One region of the Parabacteroides sp. KHUB-03 genome, then DNA from elsewhere that is predicted to be linked to it. Evidence: riboswitches for the same ligand, from Rfam matches in the RefSeq annotation. Region 1 holds a riboswitch; the other holds the start of a gene.
The links. Region 1 has a riboswitch for cobalamin ahead of ACYIB7_RS02810 (porin family protein). Riboswitches for the same ligand answer to the same signal wherever they lie in the genome.

Region 1 (12,870 bases):
AGTCCGATGTACAGACCGGACGGGAAATGGATTCCAACACATATCCGCGACGCGCAGCATGAGCACGCATCCGGGGATCAGCTTTTTCGCCTTGATGGTAGCCTATCAAACCCGCCGAATCAATCTCAAAGCGGTCTGCCATCCCAGCATCTTTCACCATTTTTTTCATCACTGCTTCTGCTGACGGAGAGCGGCAAATATTACCGAAACACACAAATAGTAACTTTGTTTTCTTCTTTTCCATAATTATCTATATTTTCAATTATTTTTCAGGCCGGATCCACATCATAATGCACCAGCAATTGCTTAAACGCAGGATATTGCATCATCTCCGCATAAACTGTCTCCAGTATTTCCCGTACCGGAGCTATAGCTGCTGCTATTTCAATCTTCAATATAATTTTCTTTATATGCAATGTTTGCACACGGGTAACAGGTGGAGTAACCGGTCCCAAGACACGTTCTCCCAAATGTAAACGCAGCTTGCCGGCATACATCGAAGACATTTCCGACAATACGGATTCATTACGGCTACGAAGCACCAGCACTATCAACCGATAATAAGGCGGATACCGGAACATACTACGCTCACTCAACTGCAAACCTACCATCTCTTTGTAGGCAAAATGTTGTACCATCCGGATAATCGGATGTTCCGGTTGTGAAGTCTGAAGAATAACAGTTCCTCGTTTATCCCGTCTGCCTGCACGTCCACTGACCTGTACCATCAACTGAAAGGCCCGTTCGTGAGCACGGAAATCCGGGAAGTTCATCAAACTATCAGCATTCAGAATCCCGACAACCGAGACATTTCCAAAATCCAATCCTTTCGAAAGCATCTGCGTACCAATCAGTATTTGCGTTTTACCTTGTTCAAAATCCGAAATAATACGCTCATAAGCGGTGCGGGTACGAGCCGTATCAAAATCCAATCTCTCCACCTTAGCCACAGGGAAAAGTGCAGCTATCTCTTCTTCCACCTTCTCCGTACCGAAACCCATCATCCGCAAATCAGCTTCTTTACATTCCGGGCAAGCAGGTGGCAACTGGATCGCATAACCACAATAGTGACAAACTAGCCGGTTATGTATCTTATGATACGTCAGGCTTACATCACAGTTTACGCAATGGGGCACCCAACCGCAACTCTTACATTCTATCATAGGGGCAAAACCACGACGGTTCTGAAACAAAATAACTTGTTCGCCAACGGCTAATGCATCGTTTATCTTTGTCACCAGCAAAGGCGAAAAAAGTGTATCTTTCATTATCTTCTTCCGTTTCAACTCCTTTATGTCTACAGGTATTATTTCCGGCATCAAGACGTCTCCATAACGGGTGGAAAGTTCCACCAAACCATACTTTCCGGTAGTTGCATTGAAATAAGAATCTATAGATGGAGTAGCCGAGCCCAAAAGCGTTTTAGCTCCATGCATACCGGCAAGCACAATGGCCGCATTACGTGCATGATAGCGGGGAGCCGGGTCTTGCTGTTTATAAGTATTCTCGTGTTCTTCATCAACAATAATCAGCCCTAAATCTTTAAACGGCAAGAATAAAGACGAACGGACTCCCAGAACCAGCATCGGTTCATTGCCATGCAAAAGTTTATTCCAGACCTCCACCCTTTCATTATCCGAGAATTTAGAATGATAAACCAATAAGCGATTGCCAAACAATTTAGCCAGCCGCTCTGTTATTTGTGTAGTAATAGCTATCTCGGGCAACAAGTACAAAACTTGGCGTCCTAATTTCAGAACCTCATCAATCAAATGAATATACACCTCCGTCTTGCCACTGGAAGTAACGCCATGCAACAAGCAAACCTCTTTGGTTTTAAATACATCATGGATATCACCGTAAGCCTTTTCTTGAGCAGCGCTAAGTGGCAGCAACGGAAGCAAACGGCAAACGGATATTTGTAAACGCCCTACTTCCTTTTCATAACATTCCAAAACACCTCGTTTCAGCAGACCATCCAACACATTAGACGTGAATCCGCTACGTTCCAGCAATTCTTTTTTAGAAAGCTCCTTGCGAAGTACCGGGTTCAATGTATGACTGAGGTCAAGAAAGCTAACAAGCAACAATTCCTGTTTCTTTGCCCTTTTCAATTCATTAAAGACCTCCTGAAGCTTTTCCTCATCATAAAAAGTCTCTACCAAGCGGATAAATGTCCGAGTCTTCGGCACAAAGCCTCGTTTTAACTCTTCACTAACCTCTACGGCTCCACGTGACATCAAAGAAGCCACAACAGGAACAACATTACGCAATCCGGTTTTTTTTTCGAGTTCGGACACAGTCAGCTTCAACGCGCCGCCAAAAGCATCCAGAACGCTCTGCTCGTTAGGACGTAATGGAGTATCAGCTTCGTAGTCTTCATTGTAAATCACAGATGTTTCGCTCTCCAGTTTCAATCCCGAGGGCAAAGCTGCTTTATAAACATCTCCCAGCTTACAGAGATAATATGACGAAATCCATTTCCAAAAACGCAACTGTGGACGGCGAAGTACAGGCGAAGCATCCAGTAAAGCATAAATATCTTTCGTTTCAAATGAAGACAGTGGTTCCTTATCATGTACTGCCATTACGATAGCCGTATAATATCGTTTCTTTCCGAAGTGTACAATAACACGGCAACCGGGCGTCACCGCTTTTTCCATATCCTCAGGAATACGGTAAGTGTAACTATTCTCCAGAGGCAATGGGAGTATCACGTCTGCAAACTTCATCTTCTGTTCTTCGTTTTATCGCTTGTTTGAACCATCTTATTCTCGGGCTGCTCTGCCGGACGTTTGTATTGATGCGTTATACTTACCGGTAGAAACGTTCAATACTTGTAAACAGAAATTTCGCCCTGCGAAAGCCAAGCCAAAAGTAACAAAAAAAGACCGGACTTGTTAGTCCGGCCTTCCTTTATCTATAAATATTGTCAGAACAAAATGGCCGCTGTAACAGACCAACCGCGGTTCTTTGCTTTCAGGTCTACCTTGGAAGCGCTAAAATCATCAGTCAAGCCCAGTCCGTAATTGAAGCCTACCTGCAAATGTTTGATCAGTTCCACGCCTGCACCAAAATTCAACCCGGCATTAAAGTTTTTTGCTTTTAATTCTCCGTCAATCTGTCCCGGGATATCCCAGATTTTATCTCCTCCTACGCGGAAGCCGATATAAGGGCCTGCTGCCAGATAAACCTTAACGATAGGCAATCCGAATTTCCATTTCAAATTAACGGGAATATCAAGATAATCGGTCTTCAGGCTCTTCGAATTAATCGAGTTGGAAGCATCCACCCCTTTCTGGGAATACAAGACTGCCGCATCAATTCCCATACCAAACATCGGCATCATGGCTTCGATCATCGGCCCTACCTGGAACCCTGTCACATTACTGGAGTTAAGAATATCTTTATTAAAGTGTACGGATGAGATATTCACACCACCTTTAATACCGAATTTAACCTGAGCTTTCGCCGGAACAACGGTCAAAGCGAATAAAGCTATTAAAAGGAGTCCTGCTATTTTCTTCATATTTTTCTCTTATTAATTGTATTCCTGGCTGCAAATAAACAGACTTTTCACCTAATAAACAAATATTCCCCAACAAGTGTTCAAACATCCGTAAAAAGGAAAGCACGGGCCGAAACGGAGCTCATCCCGTCTGTAGACCGTGCTTCTTTTCCTAATTATTATGGCAAAATAATTAAAGACAACGTTATACAACGTGCCTCTTTGACAAACGAATGGATAAAAGAATAAGAGGAAACCGCGGACGGTTCTTTTTGTTCTCTCTTCCGGTCTTTCCTCGAGGCCGTCTGAAATTTACCGGCTTTGCAGGTCTTCTGACTTACTTCCGGTCTGGACGCCTTCCCATTCTTACGAAGAACAGTGGCAATGGTGTTGTCCAATCCGTTTACGAAGTTTACAGCAGCGGGACTGTCCGGGATTTACACCCGATTCCCTTTTAATTCCTTCTTGCGATTGCAATACGGAAACAAAGCTTGTGACAAAGATACATAAAGTTTTATATCAACCAACCTCCCGGCATATCTTTTTATTTATATATGCAAGAGCAGCGCCTATGGCTGTACAATATTCGGCATGTGCCGGTATCAGGAAACGCACGTTACACATTTCTTCCAGACGCGGAAAGATGTCGGCACATTGTGGCAAACGCGTCAAATTACCTATCAGTACAAAATCTTTGATCGTACTGTTCAAAGAAGCGAAGATCGTACATTGGCCAATGGTTTGCAGAACCATGTGTACAATACCCAATGCCACATCTTCGGCCGGCGCATTAGCATCGGCTTTTCCGAAAACCGAAGCCGTAACATCGAGCGGCAAGCCTGGCAACGGATAGCGGGTAATGTCCTTTATCTGCAAATCGATATTGTCAAGAGAACCGTGTTCGGCCAGTGAAACAATATGGTGAAAATCTTGTGTCTTCAACAACAATTTGGACAGTCCCAGGATAGTTCCGCCGCCAACCCCCAGACCTCCGATATGTTCAACCTTATCATTCATCACCTTGACAATCGAAGTTCCCGTACCCATACTGACAACAAGCAGGTCTTTCAGGTCTGTCATATACTGAGCTCCTAAACCATTAGCCAAAAACTCGTCAGCTTTCGCCGTTGGCAAACCATAAAGCGGCTGGTCTATATATGCACTACCCACACCGGTTAGAATGACTTTCTCTATTGTAGACAACGAAATATCATTATCATAAATATATTTACCCAAAGCCCCGAAAAGCGAAGTCACAGGATCTGTTGCTTTTACAAACATCGGATTCTTTATTTTCCCATCAGCAACACCAACGATTTTCGTCGTGCTGCCCCCCACATCGATACCTATAACAATACCCATAGTAGTCTAAGTTATTAATGTTACCGCCGCGAATTTACACATTATTTATATACCCTCGGCCGCCACTAGAAAAAGAGGTTGCGTCAAAGACTATCCCAAGCCCGTATATACCGCCTGCACGCCCTCTTTGTCTTAGCCTCCTGCCTCGCGTTCGGCGTCCCGCTCTCCCCCCGTTAGACCAATCTCCCTAGGTAGGGAGAAAAAACATCCCCAGGTAGGGGGGAAGGAATCTCCCTAGATAGGGGGAAGGAATCTCCCTAGATAGGGAGTAATAGTCTCCCCAGGTAGGGAGATAGTCCTGCAAGGAGAGTGTCTAAGCCTCACCCTATAGTTTTACACCACGCATGGATCTAAGCGGCAAAGGCAAAAGACAATATAGCAGGACTGTGAACCATATAAAAAAGGTTGTGCCAGCGTTCTGACACAACCTCTATTATAGAAAAGCCTTATGCTCTGATTGCTTATTCGCCAAGCAAGATTTCCAGTATCTGGCAAGCGGCCTTAGCTACAGAAGTACCAGGACCAAAAATAGCGGCAACTCCTGCCTTATATAAGAAATCGTAATCCTGTGCAGGAATAACACCTCCGGCAATAACGATGATGTCTTCACGACCCAGCTTCTTCAGCTCTTCAATTACTTGAGGAATTAAAGTCTTATGGCCTGCAGCCAAAGAAGAAACACCCATTACATGGACGTCGTTTTCTACAGCCTGGCGGGCAGCTTCTGCCGGAGTCTGGAACAAGGGTCCCATATCTACGTCGAATCCACAGTCTGCATAACCTGTAGCAACAACCTTTGCACCACGGTCGTGTCCGTCCTGACCCATCTTAGCGATCATAATACGGGGCTGGCGACCTTCTTTCTTAGCAAACTCAGCCGTAAGTTCACAAGCCTTTTCGAAGTCTGCATCTTTCTTTGATTCTGATGAATACACGCCTGATATAGTTCTAATGATTGCTTTATAACGACCTACTACTACTTCGCAGGCATCCGAGATTTCGCCCAGGGATGCACGCAAACCGGCAGCTTTAACTGCCAATTCAAGCAAGTTGCCTTTTTTTGTCTTCACACATTCGGTAATATCGGCCAATGCTTTCTGAACAGCAGCTTCGTCACGGTTTTCACGCAGCACCTTCAAAGCAGCTATCTGTTCGTTACGTACGGCTGTATTATCGATCTCAAGGATATCAATAGGATCTTCCTTCGGTAAACGATATTTATTAACACCTACGATTGTCTGGATACCAGAGTCTATACGAGCCTGTGTACGTGCAGCAGCTTCTTCAATACGCATCTTTGGCAGACCGGTTTCGATAGCTTTCGCCATACCGCCCATGCTTTCGATTTCCTGAATCAAAGCCCAGCCTTTATGTACCAGTTCGTTGGTCAATGTCTCGATGTAATAAGAACCGGCCCAAGGGTCGATTTCCTTACATATCTGAGTTTCTTCCTGGATATAAATCTGCGTATTACGTGCGATACGGGCAGAGAAGTCTGTCGGTAATGCAATAGCTTCATCCAAAGCGTTGGTATGCAAAGACTGAGTATGTCCCAGAGCTGCAGCCATTGCTTCGATACAAGTACGGCCTACGTTGTTGAACGGATCTTGCTCTGTCAATGACCAACCAGAAGTCTGGCAGTGTGTACGCAAAGCCAATGATTTCGGATTTTTGGCGCCGAAGCTGTTCACAATCTTAGACCACAACATACGTGCAGCACGCATCTTGGCAATTTCCATGAAGTGGTTCACGCCGATAGCCCAGAAGAATGACAAACGCGGAGCGAATGCATCCACATCGATACCTGCATTTACGCCGGCACGGAGGTATTCCATACCGTCGCACAATGTATAAGCCATTTCTATATCTGCGGTAGCACCGGCTTCCTGCATGTGGTAACCGGAAATAGAGATAGAGTTGAATTTCGGCATCTTCTGTGATGTATATTCAAAGATATCAGCAATAATCTTCATTGAAAATTCCGGGGGGTAAATATAAGTATTACGCACCATGAATTCTTTCAGGATATCGTTTTGGATTGTACCTGCCATTTCTTCCAGTTTAGCACCCTGTTCCAAGCCGGCATTGATATAAAATGCCAGAACAGGAAGTACGCCACCGTTCATTGTCATAGATACAGACATCTTGTTCAATGGAATGCCAGCAAACAAAACTTTCATGTTTTCCAGTGAGCAGATAGATACACCGGCCTTACCAACGTCGCCTACTACACGTTCGTTGTCGGCATCATAACCACGGTGAGTCGGAAGGTCGAATGCTACAGACAGACCTTTCTGGCCTGAAGCCAGGTTACGACGGTAAAAAGCATTTGACTCTTCTGCTGTAGAGAAACCTGCGTACTGGCGGATTGTCCAGGGACGCATAGCGTACATGCCACTATACGGGCCACGCAGATAAGGAGCCAGACCGGAAGCATAGTTCAAGTGTTCCATGCCTTCGAGGTCTTCTTTTGTATATACGGGTTTCACCTCGATGTGTTCGGGTGTTTTCCAATTGGCTTCAATGCCATTGGCTTTTGCCCATTCGGCAACATTGGTTGCTGCGAATCCGGCATTCTTTATATCTATATTTTTAAAATTCGGTCTCATAATTGTTTCTACTTAAGCGATTCCTAATTTAGCGTTGAAAGCCTGCAATGTTTCAAGCACATTACTCTTAACATGAATAAACTGATCGATACCCTGAGCTTTCAGGTCTTCCATGCAAGCAGGAGCACCAGCTACAACAAACTGAGCACGTCCGGCCAACGCCTTCAATGCCGCAGGAGCATATTCTGCATATTCATCATCGCTGGAACAAAGAACTACAATAGAAGCACCTGCCTTAACAGCTGCATCTACACCGGCTTCAACTGTATCGAAACCTAAGTTGTCAATTATCTTATATCCGGCACAACCAAAGAAGTTACTAGAGAACTGAGAACGAGCCAGACGCATAGCCAGATTACCGATAGTAAGCATAAATACCTTCGGTTCTTTTCCGCTCTTTTCAGTAGCCAGACGCAAAGCTTCAAACTGTGACGCGCCGCGAGAGAAGTCCAATGCAGTAACTGTAGCCTCGCCACAATGACCGCCACCACAGCAACAAGAAGCTTCTTCTTTTATCTTTCCGGCAGCTACTTCGTTGAAGTTAGGGAACTGGTTAGATCCCAACAGGATTTCACGACGGGTAGCAACATTCTTCTTACGGGCATCATTAGAAGCATTTACTGCTTTCTGGATTTCACCGGCTTTGGCAGCAACACCGAAACCGCCCTTTTCTTCTGTTTCCAGGAACAACTTCCAAGCTACATCAGCCATAGAGTTTGTAAGAACTTCTACATAATATGAGCCTGCAGACGGATCAACTACCTTGTCAAAATGGCATTCTTCTTTCAACAGTAATTGTTGATTGCGGGCAATACGTTCGGAGAAATCGTCCGGAGTCTGATAAGTTTTATCAAACGGACGGACAGTGATTGAATCAACACCTGCAATAGCAGCAGACATAGCCTCTGTCTGAGAACGCAACAAGTTTACGTGAGCATCGTAAATTGTCATATTCCATTCTGAAGTCTGCGCATGGGCAACCATCTTACAAGCGCAGCGGCACATTCCGTTTTCTGCCTTATTAGGACATTCCGACGGACAGTGGCAAACAGGATTGTAGGCAGCCACGATTTCAGCCCACAACCAACGTGCTGCACGGAACTTAGCAATTTCCATGAAGTAGTTAGAGCTGATACCCATATTGAATTTGATCTTCTTCGCAACTTCGTCAGCTTCGAATCCGGCTTCTGTCAATTTAGCCATCAATTCGTTACCCCAAGCTAAAGCGAAACCTAATTCCTGAGCAATATAAGCTCCTGCATTCGTGAAATAGAATGAATTTACAGCCAATACACGGTAGCGAGGCAGAGCCTTACCAGCCTTGAGCACGGCGGCGGCGGCTTCTACCCAGTTTTCGTTGTCTTTGCCTTTTACTAAAGGTTTCTTGAATGCATCATAATTAACAGAACCAAAACACTTACTCAGATCTGCGCCCTTACCCTTGAAGTAATCCGCCAGAATACCGATCAGCTTCTCAGCTTTGCAGTTGCAAGTGTTGAAATTAAGTTCCACACATTCCGGGCAAATACCATCCAGCAATGCAGCAATATTTTCAGCATTTACTTCATCGCCCTTGATAATAAATCCAAGAGAGTTAACACCTTTGTTCAGTAAATCGAGGGCCTTTTCGTTTGCACCTTTAAAACATTTTACTTCAATGTTCTGGCGTACTTTCCAGTCGTTGTCTTTTTTCGTACCCCGAACATACGGAAATTCACCGGGAAGAGACTCGGTAGTTTTCAGACCTTCGATGTCTTCTGCACGATAGAAAGGATTTACATTAAACCCTTCGCCTGTTTTCCATACAAGCTTTTTCTCAAACGGTACCCCTTTCAGGTCGGCCGTAATCTTCGCCATCCATTCTTCAGTAGATATGGGAGCGAATTCTGAGAAAAGTTTTTCTTTTAGTTCTGCCATAATATTAGTTGTTTATAAAACTTGGTATTAGTAATATTGAATATTTCGTTCAATTACAGCAGGCAAAGGTAGAATAAATAAACAGGACGAACAACGAAAAATAAACGAAATCATGCCCAATTTTAACGCCTTTTAGAGATGATGTGCCATCTTTAGTTTACATAATGACAGAAAGTATAAAAATAATCTTCAAAAAAAATAGAGTAATAATTTGACGGTTTAAAATTATCACTAATTTTGCATCGTCGTACAGCAACAAGCTAAACGATACAAATGGTGCATTCGTCTAGTGGTCCAGGACGCCGCCCTCTCACGGCGGAAACTCGGGTTCGACCCCCGGACGCACTACCCTTCAAAAAAACAAAACATCCCGATCATTTTTGAAAATCATCGGGATGTTTTTCAAAAATGATCGGGATGTTTTTTACAGACAAAAAAGATCTATAATCCAAGACCTGCTAATCTCCCCGCGGCCTGCTAAACACTGAGACAAGCCATAAGACAATAACTGCACCAATTGTAGCAGTGATCAGACTACCTATCAAACCAATTGCAGATATACCGAACATACTGGACAGGATATATTTACCTGTTTTACCATATCTAAAACCTTTGCAGAATTTATATTCAGCAAAAGCCTCATATAAGTTTCTCTGTAATAGCCAGCTTTACCATAGCTGCTGTATTTTTCACCCCCAGTTTCAATAATAGGTTTTTACGGTAACTATTCACTGTTTCTACTCCAAGAAACAGCTTTTCTGCTATTTCTTTATTTGTATACCCCTCTACTATGAGGCTCAGTAACTCTGTCTCACGGATGGTAAGAAAAAGTTTTCCTTTTTCTTTCCGTGCAGAGATTACAGAGCCGGCCTCCTCACTGAAATAACGTTCTCCCTTATAAACACTGCGTATTCCTTCCAGTATCTCTTCCGGCAAAGCATTTTTCAGCAAATAACCGCTAGCACCATTTTGCAACATTTTCTGCATATAGAAATATTCCTTAAAACCGGTTAGGGCAATAATACGGATAAACGGATAGCGATTATGTACATATGCGCAAAGATCCATGCCATTCATATCCGGCAGATTAATATCAAGCAGGATAATATCCGGTGTTGTGTTTTGCAATAATTCTTTGCAATCTTTACCACACATGGCAGTTCCCACAACATCCATTCCCGCCTCTTCTGAAATCAGCTGCCGGATTCCGTCAGCAACAATGGGATGATCGTCTACTATTACTACTTTAATCATAACCTATAGTTTTTAGCAGTTTAATTCTACAGTGATTTCTGTTCCCCGTTCTTTGCCGGAAACAATATTAAGAGTTGCACCAAGCAGTTCGATACGCGAACGGACAGTTGACAACCCCTGCCCTTCTGTTGATCCGCCCATTCCCCTGCCGTCATCCTGGACAGTCAAAGAAAGACTATCATCGGCTTGTATCAACTGTACGTTGATCTGGGAGGCCTCGGCATGCTTTAATGCATTATTGATTAGTTCACAGGCTATACGGTAAATATTTATTTCTATATCCCTGTCCAGACGCCGTTCTTTTCCGTAGAAATAGAAATCAACGCTTGACGAACCGGCACAAAATTCTTCCAACACAGGATATAGCCCAAAACGTGCCAACGATTCGGGCATCAGGTTATGTGCCAGCCGGCGCATTTCTGTAATAGATCGATCCATCAGGCTGATGACATGTTCCAATCTCTCTTTTTCCGTTTCTTTCTCCTGTCGGAATTTGTCAAGGTCTAGTTTTGCCATAGTAAGTAATCCGCCTAGTCCATCATGCAACTCACGGGAAAGTCGTCCCCGTTCCTGATTCTCTCCATCCAGCAAAGATTTGGCTGCAACCAGTTCCTTTTCTTGTTCCAGCTGTTCCACACGCTTCTCTGCCAATTCTTTTTTCTGGTTAATAAACCGTTGACGGAAAACCAACAGAACAAGAAAAAGGGCCAGTAAAGCAATACAGGAAAGCGTCAACCAAAGGATCAAACGTTTTTCTTCTTCAACAGAGACAATCTGCATTTCTTTCTTCTCCGTTTCGTAGGCAATCTTCAAATTCTGGATTATCCGGGCACTTTCGAGCGTATGCATTGAATCTCGATCGGCCTGATATCGTACACGATACCGTAAGGCGGATTTCAGATCGCCATTCCTCTCACTTATTTCGCTAGCATCGTTCAGTACGGCCAGATAAAATTCACGATTATTCACTTTCCTCGCCAGAATTGATTGATAAAGAGAAATAGCTTTATCATACTGCTTCTGTTTATTATAAATAGTTGCCAACGCATAATCGGCATAATAATCCCAGCCATCTATCGCCTTCACTTCATCAAGCAATTGAAGGGCTTTCTCCAGATTACCTTTTCCGATGCAAATGTCAGCCATCGTGATACGAATAGTTTGCCGGCCTTCCCAATAACCTATCCGGTCGGCTATAGCAAGCCCCGTTTCAAAATAAGAAAGTGCTCCATCTAAATCTTTTTTGATCGTAGCACAAGCATTCCCCATATTATTCAAGGCCCGTACCATACTTATCGAATCACCCCGGACAGCAGCTATTTCATAAAATTTATGATAATGCCCTATGGCTTGGTCTGCATCACGCTGATTAAAATACAAAATACCAATATTGTTATGAGCCTTACCCTGCAACACAGGATCGTCTATTGCCTCTGCTGCACGGAGGGCACAATATAAATTATAACCTGCCTGGTCATACTTACCGGTAATATCCAGAGCCACTCCTTTTGACGAATAAGCATTATACGCCCACACAGAAAGAGTATCGGGAGTTACCGCCTTCAACAGACGGTCTGCTACAATATAAATAGAATCATATTCTTTCCGCGCCAATAATTCCTGCATATAAGCACATTCCTCCTCATACCCCGGATCGTGGTCGAAAGAAACCGGATGGCAACCTAATACAAAAGTTATTATTCCGAGTAATATTCCAGCCAGTTTTTTCATATTGTATATCTTTCAAAAATATGTATTTATGCACCAACAAATATAATGAATATCGAGCATAGCAACACCCCTAAAAAGGGGTATTTACCCACCTATGGCACAAGAACCCCTTTTTGGGGATAAAAGGTAAACTCTCAATCTTCTAATTTTGACACCAGAGCAAAGGGAAAGATGCAAAAATTTGTCCGTATAAATTTGAGCGGACACGGAGGTAGCATAGATAGCCTTTTGTTAAACAAGAAATACTTTCTTTTGTAAATAAAAGATAAAAGCATGAATATGCGCTATGCAAGATCAAGATTGAGCGAAAAAGAAATGGAGCAAAATTGTGAGAAAATACAATCTTTCCTCCGTCACTCGGATGATTATAAAAATCCGAACCTTTGCATTTGGGATATCTCCCTGGCAACGGAAATTGCTCCGGCTGCCATTTCTCAATCTTTAAACCGTTTCCTGAACCTGAATTTTTTTGATGTGGTAAACAGAAAA
Region 2 (12,870 bases), 1.0 Mb from region 1:
ATAAAAAATCCAATGAAGGTGAATTCCTTAGATAGCCTTTTTCAGGATGAGCTAAAGAAAGACGATATATTAGCAAAGACTGGTGTCCTGTATGTAGATAAAGTTCGGAACATAGAACATGTCAGTAGTAATTTTGCATCTGTTTCAGTTCATGCCTATTCTACAGGCAAAATAGAATTGGGTGTACAAAAGGAAATTCTTGTCCAAGCTTTTATTGAAATTTATCCATATTGTATTTTGATGAAACACAAAGGTCCGTTTTTTATTCTGCTATGTGTATGGGTTGCAGTAATGCTGGCTTTATTTGGGACAATGTATTACAATAAGAATAGGATATTTAATTTGGAGACCAACTCACACGAAGATAAGGTATCCGAGAGTGCGGATAATCCTAAGGATGTTTCAGAACTTCCGGCAAGTATGATTCGTATAACTCAGGATGTTATTTTAGATACAGACCATTGTGCGATTTCTTTTGCCGGTATGAGGTATGATATGACGGATCAATCGGTGCTTTTGTTAAAACTACTTTTCTACAGCCCTGATTATTATAAGAGTTATGAAGATATAGTTGAAGCATTGTGGGGGAAGTTGGCCGATCCTACCAATAGATTGACACAATCCGTTAAAAGGCTTCGTGAATCTATCGCTAAAATTCCGGTTTTGAAAGTAGAAAATGTTCGAGGAAAAGGATATCGTTTAATCATTGATGAAACAATGGACTTCGATATTGATGAAGGAAACTTATAAAATGATGCTTTACTTGTTATAAAGTTGTTTTTATTGATTTTTTTATCTTTCCGGTTTATCCCGATGATTTTATAATTTCATCGGGATCATTTCACAAAATCATCAGGATGAATTTAAGATGCCTTTTTATTGCTATGCCTAATTCTGCTATCTTCCATTATAAAATATAAATTTAAATCGGCAATGGGCTTATAATATAAATAGCTTACAAATAAAGGATAGCTTTTCTCCTTGTTTATGTGTTTTGATAAAACGATGTAAGTATAATAAAAATATTTTAAAAGAAAAAGTCATTTTTCTGTTGGTTTACATAATGACTCTCTGTTTATGTTTAATCATTTGATTTTTAATTGTTTTATTTGTCTTGTTTGCGGATAGTATAACTTTAGGTTCTCGTAGAAATAAGAGCTATAGACCTTTAATCTATATAATGTTTATTATCTTTGCGACCATTGAATTATAAAACAGAACGAAAATGGAAACAGTTGTAAGTGGCATACGGCCAACCGGTAACCTGCATTTAGGTAACTACTTCGGAGCAGTAAAGAGCTTTCTGCAGATGCAGGATGAGTATAATTGCTATTTCTTTATTGCTGACTGGCATTCGTTGACCACACATCCGCATCCTGAAAACTTACGCAAGAGTGTAAAAACTATATTATCCGAATATCTGGCTTGCGGCATAGATCCGGAAAAGGCAACTATTTATATGCAAAGCGACGTGCGTGAAGTTGCAGAGCTGTATCTTTATTTGAATATGAATGCCGGTATCGGAGAATTGATGCGCACGGCCTCTTTCAAAGATAAAGCCCGTCAACAACTTCATATTAACCGCGACAGTAATGACGATAGTGATGTGGAAAAAGAGATATTCAACGAAGGCAACAAGCATAGTGTAAGTGCCGGTTTATTGACTTATCCTACATTGATGGCTGCCGATATTATTATACATAAGGCATTAAAAGTGCCTGTTGGCAAAGATCAAGAGCAGAATATGGAAATGGCGCGTCGTTTTGCCCGCCGTTTCAACTCTACTTATAATGTGGACTTTTTCCCGGAACCGGCTTCTTTCCACATGTCTGCAAAGGCTATAAAAGTGCCTGGACTGGATGGATCCGGAAAGATGGGTAAAAGTGAAGGAAATGCTATCTATCTGGTTGACGACGAAAAAACGATTAAGAAGAAAGTAATGAAAGCCGTTAGCGATGCGGGGCCAACGGAGCCGAATAGTATAAAGCCGGAACCGATAGCTAATCTTTTTACCATGATGGAAATTGTATCTACTAAGGATACATACGATTATTTTAATGAGAAATATAATAATTGCGAAATCCGTTATGGCGATATGAAGAAACAACTGGCGGAAGATATAAACAGTTTCTGTGCTCCGATTCGCGAACGTATCCTTGATATTGCTGCAAACGATGACTACTTGAATAGAGTAGCCCGTATGGGTGCGGAGAGAGCAAGCGAGAATGCAGCGAAGACTTTACGCGAAGTTCGTGAAATTATAGGTTTCCGCGCAGATTAATAGCCTTTTGCATGGCAGCATTTACTACTGAAGAATTTGAACGGAATTTCAAGAGCTTGTATAAGCCCTTGTGTTTGTTCGCGCTTCGGTATATAGACCGGTTAGATGATGCCGAAGATATTGTTCAGCAGGCTTTTGCTGATGTGTGGGATAAAAACAGCGAAGGCCTGCTTATTGGTAACCTGAAAGCCTATTTATATCAGGCTGTACGCAATCGTTCTCTTTCTTTTATCTCTCAATCGCCAATGGCTCAGGCTACAGATGTACTGCCGGATATGGAAGATACTTCGGAAGAAGAACAGATTCGTTGTTCCGAAAGAGATGCACGTCTTTGGCAAGCCATTGATAAATTGCCACCCGAACGGAAGAAAATATTTTTGCTTTCCAAACGTGATGGTTTGAAATACCAGGAAATTGCAGATGAATTAAATTTGTCTGTAAAGACGGTTGAAAACCAGATGGGAAAAGCGCTTAAAGCTTTGCGGGAAACGGTTGTGCGTATTTATTGTTTTATTTTTGGGCTGGCGTAGTAGGGGTTTTTTCGGTTTCGTTGTCTTAGTGATAAATGATTTTCAAAGTTTAATCACTAAAGGAAAAGAGTATGAAGAAGTTGGTATTATTTGTGATGTTGATAATGTGTGTGGTTTCCGTAAATGCACAACAATGGTCGCTGACGCCTGAATTGGGGATGACTGCCATTAAACGGGGAGGTGATAAGTTTGTATATTTTGGGGGCAATTATGACTGGAGCCCTAGGTTTAAGGGAGGCATTGGTGTTGAATATTCTTTTAAACCCGGATGGTTTGCACTCAAATCCGGTTTGTATTTTACACAACGCGGATATAGTGAAAGCTATTTTAAAACTCCTGAAGCGGGCGACCCGAATGAACCTGACGCAGGGGTAGTAAATATGAAGGTGAAGCGGAATTTCCTGCAAGTACCGTTATTGGCTGACTTCTCGTTCCGTCTTTCGGATGATGTGCGTTTGCATTTAGCGGCAGGACCATATATTGCGGCTTCTTTATCAGATAGGATGTCAACATATTATACAGGCTATAAAAGCTATGGTGAGGGTGGCTATGGCTCTTGGGGAGGCAGTGAAAATACAATAAAAGTCCAGGGCTATAATGCTTTTGACTGGGGACTTTCTTTTCAAGCCGGAATAGAGGTAAAGCAACTGGTTGCGAATATTGGCTATGACGCTTCTCTTGGAAAGGAGTTTGAATATGGAAAGACCGATTTGAAATTTCATACAATCAGTCTTTCTATAGGCTATAAATTTAAATTAGGAAAATAATTACGGATGTAATCCGGCGGTAATACTAAAATGATGGACAACGGGTACGATGACAAATTAGAACAACATATTCGCTTTGTAGCCAAACATTACAAAGAAGGATCTTTGGATGCGGATAAAGCCTGGGAAAATTTTGCTTCAGGTCGTAAAGTAAGCCGCAGAATCCCTCTTATGCGTTATCTGTTACAAGCAGCTGCAGTTGTACTTTTGCTTATCGGAATCGGAACGTTTTATGTATGGGAACAGAGTCGGCCTGATTGGGTAGCTATTTCCACTGTTGCCGGACAAAAGAAAGATATCTACCTGCCGGACAGTACACTGATTTCTTTGGCAGGTGATTCATGGATTCGTTATGATGTGAAAAACTACGGGAAAGACCGGCGCGTTGTGGAGATGAAAGGAAAAGCATTTTTTCAGGTGAAGCGGAATGAAACGCGCCCTTTCTTTGTAGAAGCTGATTTAGCTGAAATACGGGTTTTGGGTACGAGTTTCCAGGTTGAAACTCCACGAAATTCCGTAGAGGTGAATGTGGAGACCGGTAAAGTAAGCTTTACTGCCGGAAAGGAAAAAGAACAAGTCATATTAACGGCCGGAATGTCGGCTAGTTACTCTATGGAGAAAAAAGGAATAACTGTACTGACAGAGGAAGATGCTAACTACCTGTCTTGGAAAACCGGTTTGTTGCGTTTTACTGATGCGCCGATAAATAAAGTAATAGAGGATCTGGATAATTATTATCAGGTAAAAATTACGAATAAGATAACAAAACCGGATGCTAAACTAACCGCATCATTTAATAATATGCCGCTGGATGAAGTACTGATGGTGATAAATCAAACATTGGATATACGGTTGGTGCCGGAAGCGGGTGAGTAGAAATAAAAACCTATGTCATACAAATTATTTATATGGCTATTGGGTTTGCTGATGTTACCTTGCCTGTCAGGACAGATTGAAGCCCAGTTACCCGAATCTACACCGGTAGTTACGGTAAGTATGAAACGGGTTCCTTTGCCGGATATACTGTCGGAACTGGAAAAACAAACCGGAATGTTTTTTTCGTATGAATCTTCCCTGATAAAAGACCTGCCGGATGTTTCCTTGGTTGTACGCGACGAATCGTTAAGCTATTGTTTAAAGCGGCTGTTTTCGGCTCTTCCTGTTATTTACCGGGTAACCGGGCAGTACATAATACTAAAGCGAAAACCCCAGTTGTTTACTATCAGTGGCTTTGTTAGGGACTCTGCTTCGTATGAGAGTCTTTTGAATGCTACTATAATAGAAAAAATATCAGGTAAAGGTTCGGTTTCCAATAATTATGGTTTTTATAGTATAACGCTTCCGCCCGGCGAGGTTCTGCTTTCAACTTCTTATGTAGGTTATAAGCCCAGAGAGATACATTTTATTCTTACAAAAGATACGTTGGTTGATTTGTCTTTATCTTCAATCGGTAATTTGAAAGAGGTTGTAGTAAGGGGATTGAATCCTGACTCGGAAGTGTTGAACAGTAGAAGTGGTGTTTTTGATGTGCCTGCGCAGCGAGTCAAATCAATGCCAACTTTGCTGGGAGAAAATGATTTGATAAAAACTTTACAACAATTGCCTGGAGTTGCGGTAGGAGATGAAGCCAGTACCGGACTGTTTGTCCGGGGAGGAGGGGCCGACCAGAATTTATATTTGCTGGATGGAAATCCGGTTTACCAAATTAATCATTTATTGGGATTCTTCTCCGCATTCAATCCGGATGCAGTGAAGAATTCGATCTTTTATAAAGAAAGCTTTCCGGCGGAATATGGTGGAAGGCTTTCGTCGGTTGTAGACGTTCGTACAAATGATGGCGACCGGCAGCATTATCATGGAAATATATCAATCGGTTTGCTGTCGGCGCGGGCTAATCTGGAAGGACCGATCTGGAAGGATCGTACATCATTCAATGTATCGGTACGACGTACCTGGATTGATTTGCTTACAACACCGATTCTAGCTTTTACCAACAAAGATAGCAACACAAAGCAATCGTATGGTTTTCACTTTTTTGATATTAATGCGAAAGTGAATCATTCCTTTTCGGATCGGAGCCGTCTTTATCTGAGCTTCTATATGGGACAGGATGCTTTCCGAAACGGAGAAAAATCCAGGCATGAGGAAGATAAGGATGACTTTCATTGGCGTTGGGGAAATCTGATCGGTTCGGCCGGTTGGAATTATGTGATTAATAATAAATTGTTTGCCAACGTAATGGCCGGTTATAGCCGCTTCCGCTCCCATATATGGAAAGAGTCCATCAGTACTACTATTTATGAGGGACAGGCTCCGGATAGTCCGACCGAACCGGGACAAAAGTTTCTGTCTGTGTTTGAAAGCGGCTATAGGTCGGAGATAGAAGATGTTAGTTTGCGTACTTCTTTTGATTATCGCCCGGTTGTTAACCACCGCCTTCGTATCGGATCGGATTATCAGTATCATAGTTTTCACCCCGAAAATAACTTTGCTACGATAACAAACTGGCAAAAGGAAAGTAGCTCTCAAATGCCTGTAGGCGGGTTAACCATTAAAACCTGGATTCCCGGACATGAAGTTTCTTTTTATGCCGAAGATGAAATGCGCCTGACGAACCGTTTACGGGTGAATGCCGGATTGCGATATACGATATTTATGGTTCAGAAAGAAACATATCATTCCCTGCAGCCGCGTTTGTCTGCCCGTTATGTATTAGGACGGAACTGGTCGGCTAAGCTGTCTTATAGTAAGATGAACCAGTATGTTCATTTACTATCGGATACATATATCAGCCAACCGACAGATATATGGGTACCGGTAACAAGTAGCATTCCTCCGATGGGAGCACATCAATTGTCTGCCAGCTTATGTTATAATTTGAATAAATCGTATGACTTTAGTTTAGAAGGATACTATAAGCGAATGAATAATCTGATAGAATATAAAGATCATGCTTTGGCCGAAAATACCTTTACCGGCTGGGAAGATCGCGTAGGTATCGGTAAAGGACGTTCTTACGGATTGGAGTTTATGGTACAAAAGAAGATTGGCAAGACTTCCGGATGGATAGGATATACTTTGTCGTGGTCGGATCGCTGGTTTCCGGACGGTTCGGTAAATCGTGGAGAGCATTATCCTTATCGTTATGATAATCGTCATAAAGTAAATGTCGTTTTATCGCGCCGTCTTTCCCGGAAAGTGGAATTAACCGGCACATGGGTCTTTGCCTCCGGCAATCATATAACGATACCTGAATATTTGTATTCGGGAGCCGGCGGGCAAATAAATAATGGTTTTATTCCGGGTGATATTTCACAAGTGCCCGGTCAAGGTGCCAGCGCATTGAACAATTATCAACTTTCCCCATATCACAGACTCGATTTAGGTGCTAATTTTTATCGTTATAAGAAGAATGGAAGGATGGGGATTTGGAATTTGAGTGTATATAATGTTTATTTGCAACCAAATCCGTTCACTGTGAAAGCGGTGTGGAGACAAGGCGCACAAGATGAGCCGAAAGCTGTTTTGCAGCAATCGATCCTTTTCCTTTGTATGCCGTCCATTTCCTATACCTATAAATTTTAGAAATGAAGTTATTTTTTTGTAGTTGGTTCGTGCTGTTGGCTTTTATTTCTTGTATTCGGGAAGTAGAACTTGATTATCCTCCCGTACCGGCTAAAATTGTGTTGAATGCTTCTGTTTCGCCGGATCAACCGGTGAGCGCTTTTATTTCTAAAACCTGGTTTTTGCTGGATAGTGTTCCTGATATTTATTTACCGGATGCAACCGTGCATGTGTATGTGAATAACAATTATAAAGGGATTATGCAGTGCATTGACGACCCTACCGATACATTGACTGCCAAAGGACAGTATCAGTTGGCCGGATGTTATGTACGTGCAGGCGACCAGCTCTCTCTGAAAGTACAAGCCCCGGGATATGAAACGGCCACATCCGGTGTAACGATTCCGCCTTATACTCCTATTATGTCGGTAGATACGGTTCGTTTCCAGTCTACCTCTCTGACATCTCCTTTTTATAATATAGAAAGCTTACGTTTTATGGTAAGGATGAAAAAGGAACAATCTGAGCGGCATTATTACAGGATGCTTGTTGAGCGTGTAGTAGAGTATGAAAAGGGCGAGGAAAAGATTTCGGTTTCTCGATATGGATTAAACGGTTATTTTTTAATAAACGGCTATTTGCCGTATAGCTCTTTCCTGATGGTTAATTATGAAGATCCGGTATTCCAGATGACAGATATGTCGTCGGTTTCCCAGTATCAAAGTTATGGCATTTATACGGATGATTTGCTAAAAAAACAGGTTCCGTATAACGTAAGGTTGTCTGTTGCGCCGGTTGAGAATTCATATAAAAGCGATACGCTTTCGACGCGTGTTACTTATAAAGTGCATTTACAGACTATTTCTGAATCATATTATCAATATTTCAGGATGGTAGGCGGTTTTGGCATTTGGATTGGCAATATTAATTGGGGAGATATAGCGAGTTCGTCCGAAACATATACAAATGTATATAATGGTTTTGGTGTACTTACAGGTTATCAGCAAGATACATATTCATTTACAATGCCTGACGGTAATACCCCTCCGGAATGGGATCCATGGAATAAGTATGGAAGCTGGTAGTATTGTTATTTACCGAATATAGGATAAACAAGTACCTGTCTTTCCATTTTTCGCCGCATAGGATTGTATTCATATTGCATACCGGCTCCTATACCGAAATTGTCGGTAATTTTAAATTCCATAGCTCCTCCTACGGCAGAATGATTCATGTACGGGCTATATATCATGAATGAATTCTTTTTGTTGTCATTATCATACATTGTGTATTGTCCCCATGCTTTTAACCGGAGCCAGTTTGTTGCTTCGTAACTTACATGTGTGTTTACTCCTCCCATAAAACCCGGACTGGGATTAAGCGGTGTGAAAAAACGTCCGGCAAATGCTCCGCCACTAACAGTCCATCTATCTTTATGCCACGCAATCTGAGGGGCAATTTCTGTAATGCCTCCCATTCCCGGCCAGGTAAACTGGCGGCCTGTTATCATAAAATCTACATTGTCGTTTATTGGTTTGAACGTTGTTTCGTCAAAATCCAGTGCCATAGGGGAAACATCCCTTAACATAGGTGTGAATACATTAAAGAAAGGACGGTAAGCAGCGGATAATATCTGCATATCCATAGGACGCTCGTCCAGTGTGAGCGGAGTCTCGGGGATGAAGTCCCGCAGTCTGTTTTCTATTTCGCGGGTAGATGCCGGTGTATAAGATTTATAAGCGAATTTGGGAATATTGAATTCATAATTTTCAAATTTGGGAATCGCGATTATTTTACCTTCATTGTTTTGTATAATGGTAAATCCTTTTTGTGCCCATACTTGCATGCTTAATGCAATCAGCATTAATATGATAAGTAAATGTCCCCGTTTCATATAACCTCCTTCTTTTGCCGTTTGCAAGATACGTATTTTATAAATAGAATACTATGATTGTTTTTAAAAGAATAATAATAACATTGTTATAATAAAATAAACATATATCTTTGTAACCGAATTATGGTGTAATCGTTTCGTATTCTCGGACGGTTAGTAAAAGGGAATCCGGTGTAAAACCGGAGCTGTACCCGTAGCTGTAAGTTCTGTAAACCTCGGCCTTTCTGATTGCCACTAACGATCTGTTGGGAAGGCGGCCGACAAAGGAGAACAAGCCAGAAAACCTGCCATTATTCTTGTTATGCGGTTCCTCGGGTAAAGGAATTGGTAAACCAAGTTATTATGCTGGATATGTTTGTTAAGAAAATGTTGTACCTGATAGGTGCATGGGTGTTTTTCGCTGTGGTATCTTATGCCCAGGGAATAGATACTGTGTCTTATCATCGGCTTTCGGGTGTGGAAGTAGTGGAAAAGGCTCGTCCCTCCGTTACACGTGAAGCAACACCTGTTCAGTTGATGGATAGAGCCGGTATTGAAAGGCTGGGTGTACAGGATTTGTCGGAAGCGGTGAAACGTTTTTCCGGTGTAACTGTGCAGGATTATGGAGGAATAGGCGGCTTGAAAACGGTTTCTGTTCGTAGTTTAGGTGCTAAACATACAGCGGTAAGTTATGACGGCGTGACTGTCACTGATGCACAGAGCGGACAGGTGGATATAAGCCGTTTTTCACTGGATAATGTAGAAATGGTATCTTTGTCTATAGGCCAGGCTGATGATATTTTTCAGACGGCACGTATGTATGCTTCGGCTGGCGCATTAAGTATAAAGACAACTAAACCTGTATTCTCTTTATCTCCTCTCCATCTGCGTGCACAGGTGAAAGCCGGCTCTTTTGGTATGGTAAATCCTTCTCTCCGCTATGAACAGAAGTTGGGAAACCGATGGGCGGTATCTCTTTATGGTGATTGGCAGCGGGCCGACGGAAACTATCCTTTTACGTTGGTGAACGGAAAACTGGAAGAAAAGAAAAAACGTTATAACAGCGATATCGAAACGTGGCGTACGGAATTGAATGTATATGGCGATTTTGGTAAAGGCGGAAGTTTACGTTTAAAAGGGTATTATTTCGATTCGGAGAGAGGATTGCCCGGATCTGTTATATTGTATAATGACTATGCCGGCGAACGTTTATGGGATAAAAACGGTTTTGCACAAGCCCATTACGAAAACAGATTCAATGAACGTTTTGCTCTGCAAGCCCAGTTAAAATATAATTATGCGTGGACGCGTCATCTGGACGTGGATAATAAGTATGAAGGAGGCAAACAAGATGACCGGTATACGCAAAACGAATATTATGGTTCCGCTTCTGCTTTGTATACCCCATTGAAGTATGTATCTTTTTCTCTTACTCAAGATTTTTTTGTGAACACGTTGGATAATACATTGCCGGAATGTCCCTTCCCTACCCGGTACACTTCGCTTACTGTATTGGCAGGACAATATAAGAACTCAAGATTCACTGCTACTGCAAGTTTGTTGGGAACGTTTATAACAGAAAAAGTTAAGTCAGGCGATACGCCGGCCGATCGTAAGCGGTTGTCCCCTGCGGTTAGTGCTTCATGGCGTATTCTGGCAGATCAGAATTTGCGTGTCAGGGCTTCTTATAAAGATATATTCCGGGTCCCTACATTTAATGATATGTATTATTTACGTATCGGAAATACGGGATTGAAACCTGAACGTGCAACACAATATAATCTGGGGCTTACCTGGAGTGGACAGCCTGCTTCATATGTCCGTTATTTAAGTGTATCGGCTGATGGTTATTATAACCGTGTGAGGGATAAGATTGTAGCTTTGCCCACTATGTTTATTTGGAAGATGATGAATATGGGTGAGGTTTCGATAACCGGAATTGATGTGAATGTGTCTACGGAAATTCCGGTTTGCAATAAAATAGATGTCGTATTGCAAGGAACTTATACGTGGCAGCGGGCAATTGATATAACAGACGAGGAGGCTAAAAACTATCGTGACCAGATTCCTTATACCCCGAAACATAGTGGAACCTTGTCTTTGTCCGTAGAGAATCCGTGGGTGAATTTTTCTTATAGCCTGACTGCTGTGGGAGACCGTTATGCATTACCACAGAATATCTCTGATAACCTGATCAAAGGGTACGTTGAACAAGGTATCTCTGTAAATCGTGAATTTAAGTTCTACAAGTGTAAATTACGTCTGCAAGGTGAAATAATCAATTTGGGTAATATCAATTATGACGTAATCCAGTATTATCCGATGCCGGGACGTTCGTATAGGGCAACGGTTTCGTTTATTATGTAATATTCATTCAAAAATACATATAATATAATGAAGAGAAAGAATTGGTTTTTTATTTCGGCGCTATGTGCTTTGATGTCGACGTCGTTTGTCGCTTGTGATAATGATGATGATCCGATACCAACCCCGAGTCCGACACCGGAAACTTCTGAATATACAGCCGGCTTTTATATAATTAACCGCGGAAAATCAAAATCTAATAACAGCTGCATATCTTATTATGACTTAACGAATAAAAAAATAACCGGACATGTTTTTGAAACAGTTAACGGTCGTAAGCTCGGTGATTCTGCCCAGGAATTTTTCCAATATGGAACAAAGATTTATATTCCGGTTTATAACTCTATGATTATAGAGGTTGTAGATGCTGCAACTCTAAAGTCGTTAAAGTCAATCGAACCGAAAGATGCCGGAGGAAACGGAGCAAAGCCACGTGCTATGACAGCTTCAGGCGATTATGTATATGCAACATTGTATAACGGATATGTTGCCCGTATCGATACAACTACACTTGAAATAGACAAACAGGTAAAAGTAGGATTGAACCCTGATAAATTGTCTGCTCAGGGCGATGTATTATATACAGCCAATTCCGGCGGATTAAATAGCCCGAATTATGATAAGACAGTCTCTGTGGTAGACCTGAACACTTTTGAAGTAAAACGTAATGTAGAAGTTATTATCAACCCTACTCGTGTAATTACCGATAGTGAAGGGGATGCTTATGTGGTTTCTATGGGTAATTATTCAAAAGATCCGGCAACCCTGATTCCAAATACGTTACAATATTTTAAGAAAGGCTCTTCTGATGTGAAGGAAATTCGTACGGCTTCTGTTATTTCCATTTGTAATGATACAATTTACGGTATCTACAAACAGTATGGTACTACGACTTACGATTTCTTTACGTATGATGCAAAAACAGAGAAGATGATATCTGATAAGTTTGTGACAGATGAAACGGCCATAAATGGCGATCCTCAGGAAATAGATATTGATCCGTTGACAGGAAATGTATATGTTTCTGTTGGTGGGAAAGATGTTAACGGAGATATGTACATCTTCTCTCGTGAAGGTAAACTTATCAATAAGTTCGATACGGATGGCCTTTACCCTCAGGGTGTTATTTTTGATTATGAGTTGCGCCGTATAGATTGATTAATAATAAATAAAATAATAGACAATGAAAAAGAGCAAGTTTTTACTATTATCAGCATTATGTACAATGATGGCCGTTTCTTTTATGGCATGTGATAATGAGGATGATCCGACTCCGGGCCCGACTCCGGGTACAGCTAAAACGACAGGTGTATATATACTCAATTCAGGAAAAATGGGTAGTAATAATTCTACTTTGGATTATTATGATCCTGAAACGAAGAAGTTGACAACAAAAGTGTTTTCCACAATTAATGGAAGAGGATTAGGAGACACTGCCAATGATATGCTGATTTATGGTTCAAAAATGTATGTAGCAGTTAATGCTTCTGC

Region 2: linked by a shared signal. The riboswitch ahead of ACYIB7_RS14005 (TonB-dependent receptor) and the one ahead of ACYIB7_RS02810 (porin family protein) in region 1 are both predicted to bind cobalamin.

Annotation. Positions count from the first base shown of each region.
Region 1 covers NZ_CM153257.1:657,690-670,559, reverse strand. Annotated here, with positions in the region: gene ACYIB7_RS02820 (low molecular weight protein-tyrosine-phosphatase) at 1-244, opposite strand, end outside; gene priA (replication restart helicase PriA) at 270-2,732, opposite strand; gene ACYIB7_RS02810 (porin family protein) at 2,933-3,529, opposite strand; cobalamin riboswitch at 3,814-4,013, opposite strand; gene coaW (type II pantothenate kinase) at 4,028-4,870, opposite strand; gene scpA (methylmalonyl-CoA mutase) at 5,332-7,479, opposite strand; gene mutA (methylmalonyl-CoA mutase small subunit) at 7,492-9,396, opposite strand; tRNA gene ACYIB7_RS02790 (tRNA-Glu) at 9,672-9,744, shown strand; gene ACYIB7_RS02785 (GlsB/YeaQ/YmgE family stress response membrane protein) at 9,855-9,965, opposite strand; gene ACYIB7_RS02780 (response regulator) at 10,036-10,650, opposite strand; gene ACYIB7_RS02775 (tetratricopeptide repeat-containing sensor histidine kinase) at 10,663-12,381, opposite strand; gene ACYIB7_RS02770 (helix-turn-helix domain-containing protein) at 12,655-12,870, shown strand, end outside.
Region 2 covers NZ_CM153257.1:3,251,794-3,264,663, reverse strand. Annotated here, with positions in the region: gene ACYIB7_RS14045 (winged helix-turn-helix domain-containing protein) at 1-750, shown strand, start outside; gene trpS (tryptophan--tRNA ligase) at 1,226-2,281, shown strand; gene ACYIB7_RS14035 (RNA polymerase sigma-70 factor) at 2,293-2,811, shown strand; gene ACYIB7_RS14030 (porin family protein) at 2,883-3,578, shown strand; gene ACYIB7_RS14025 (FecR family protein) at 3,609-4,454, shown strand; gene ACYIB7_RS14020 (TonB-dependent receptor) at 4,467-7,163, shown strand; gene ACYIB7_RS14015 (DUF4249 domain-containing protein) at 7,166-8,227, shown strand; gene ACYIB7_RS14010 (hypothetical protein) at 8,233-9,036, opposite strand; cobalamin riboswitch at 9,144-9,342, shown strand; gene ACYIB7_RS14005 (TonB-dependent receptor) at 9,379-11,382, shown strand; gene ACYIB7_RS14000 (YncE family protein) at 11,410-12,537, shown strand; gene ACYIB7_RS13995 (YncE family protein) at 12,563-12,870, shown strand, end outside.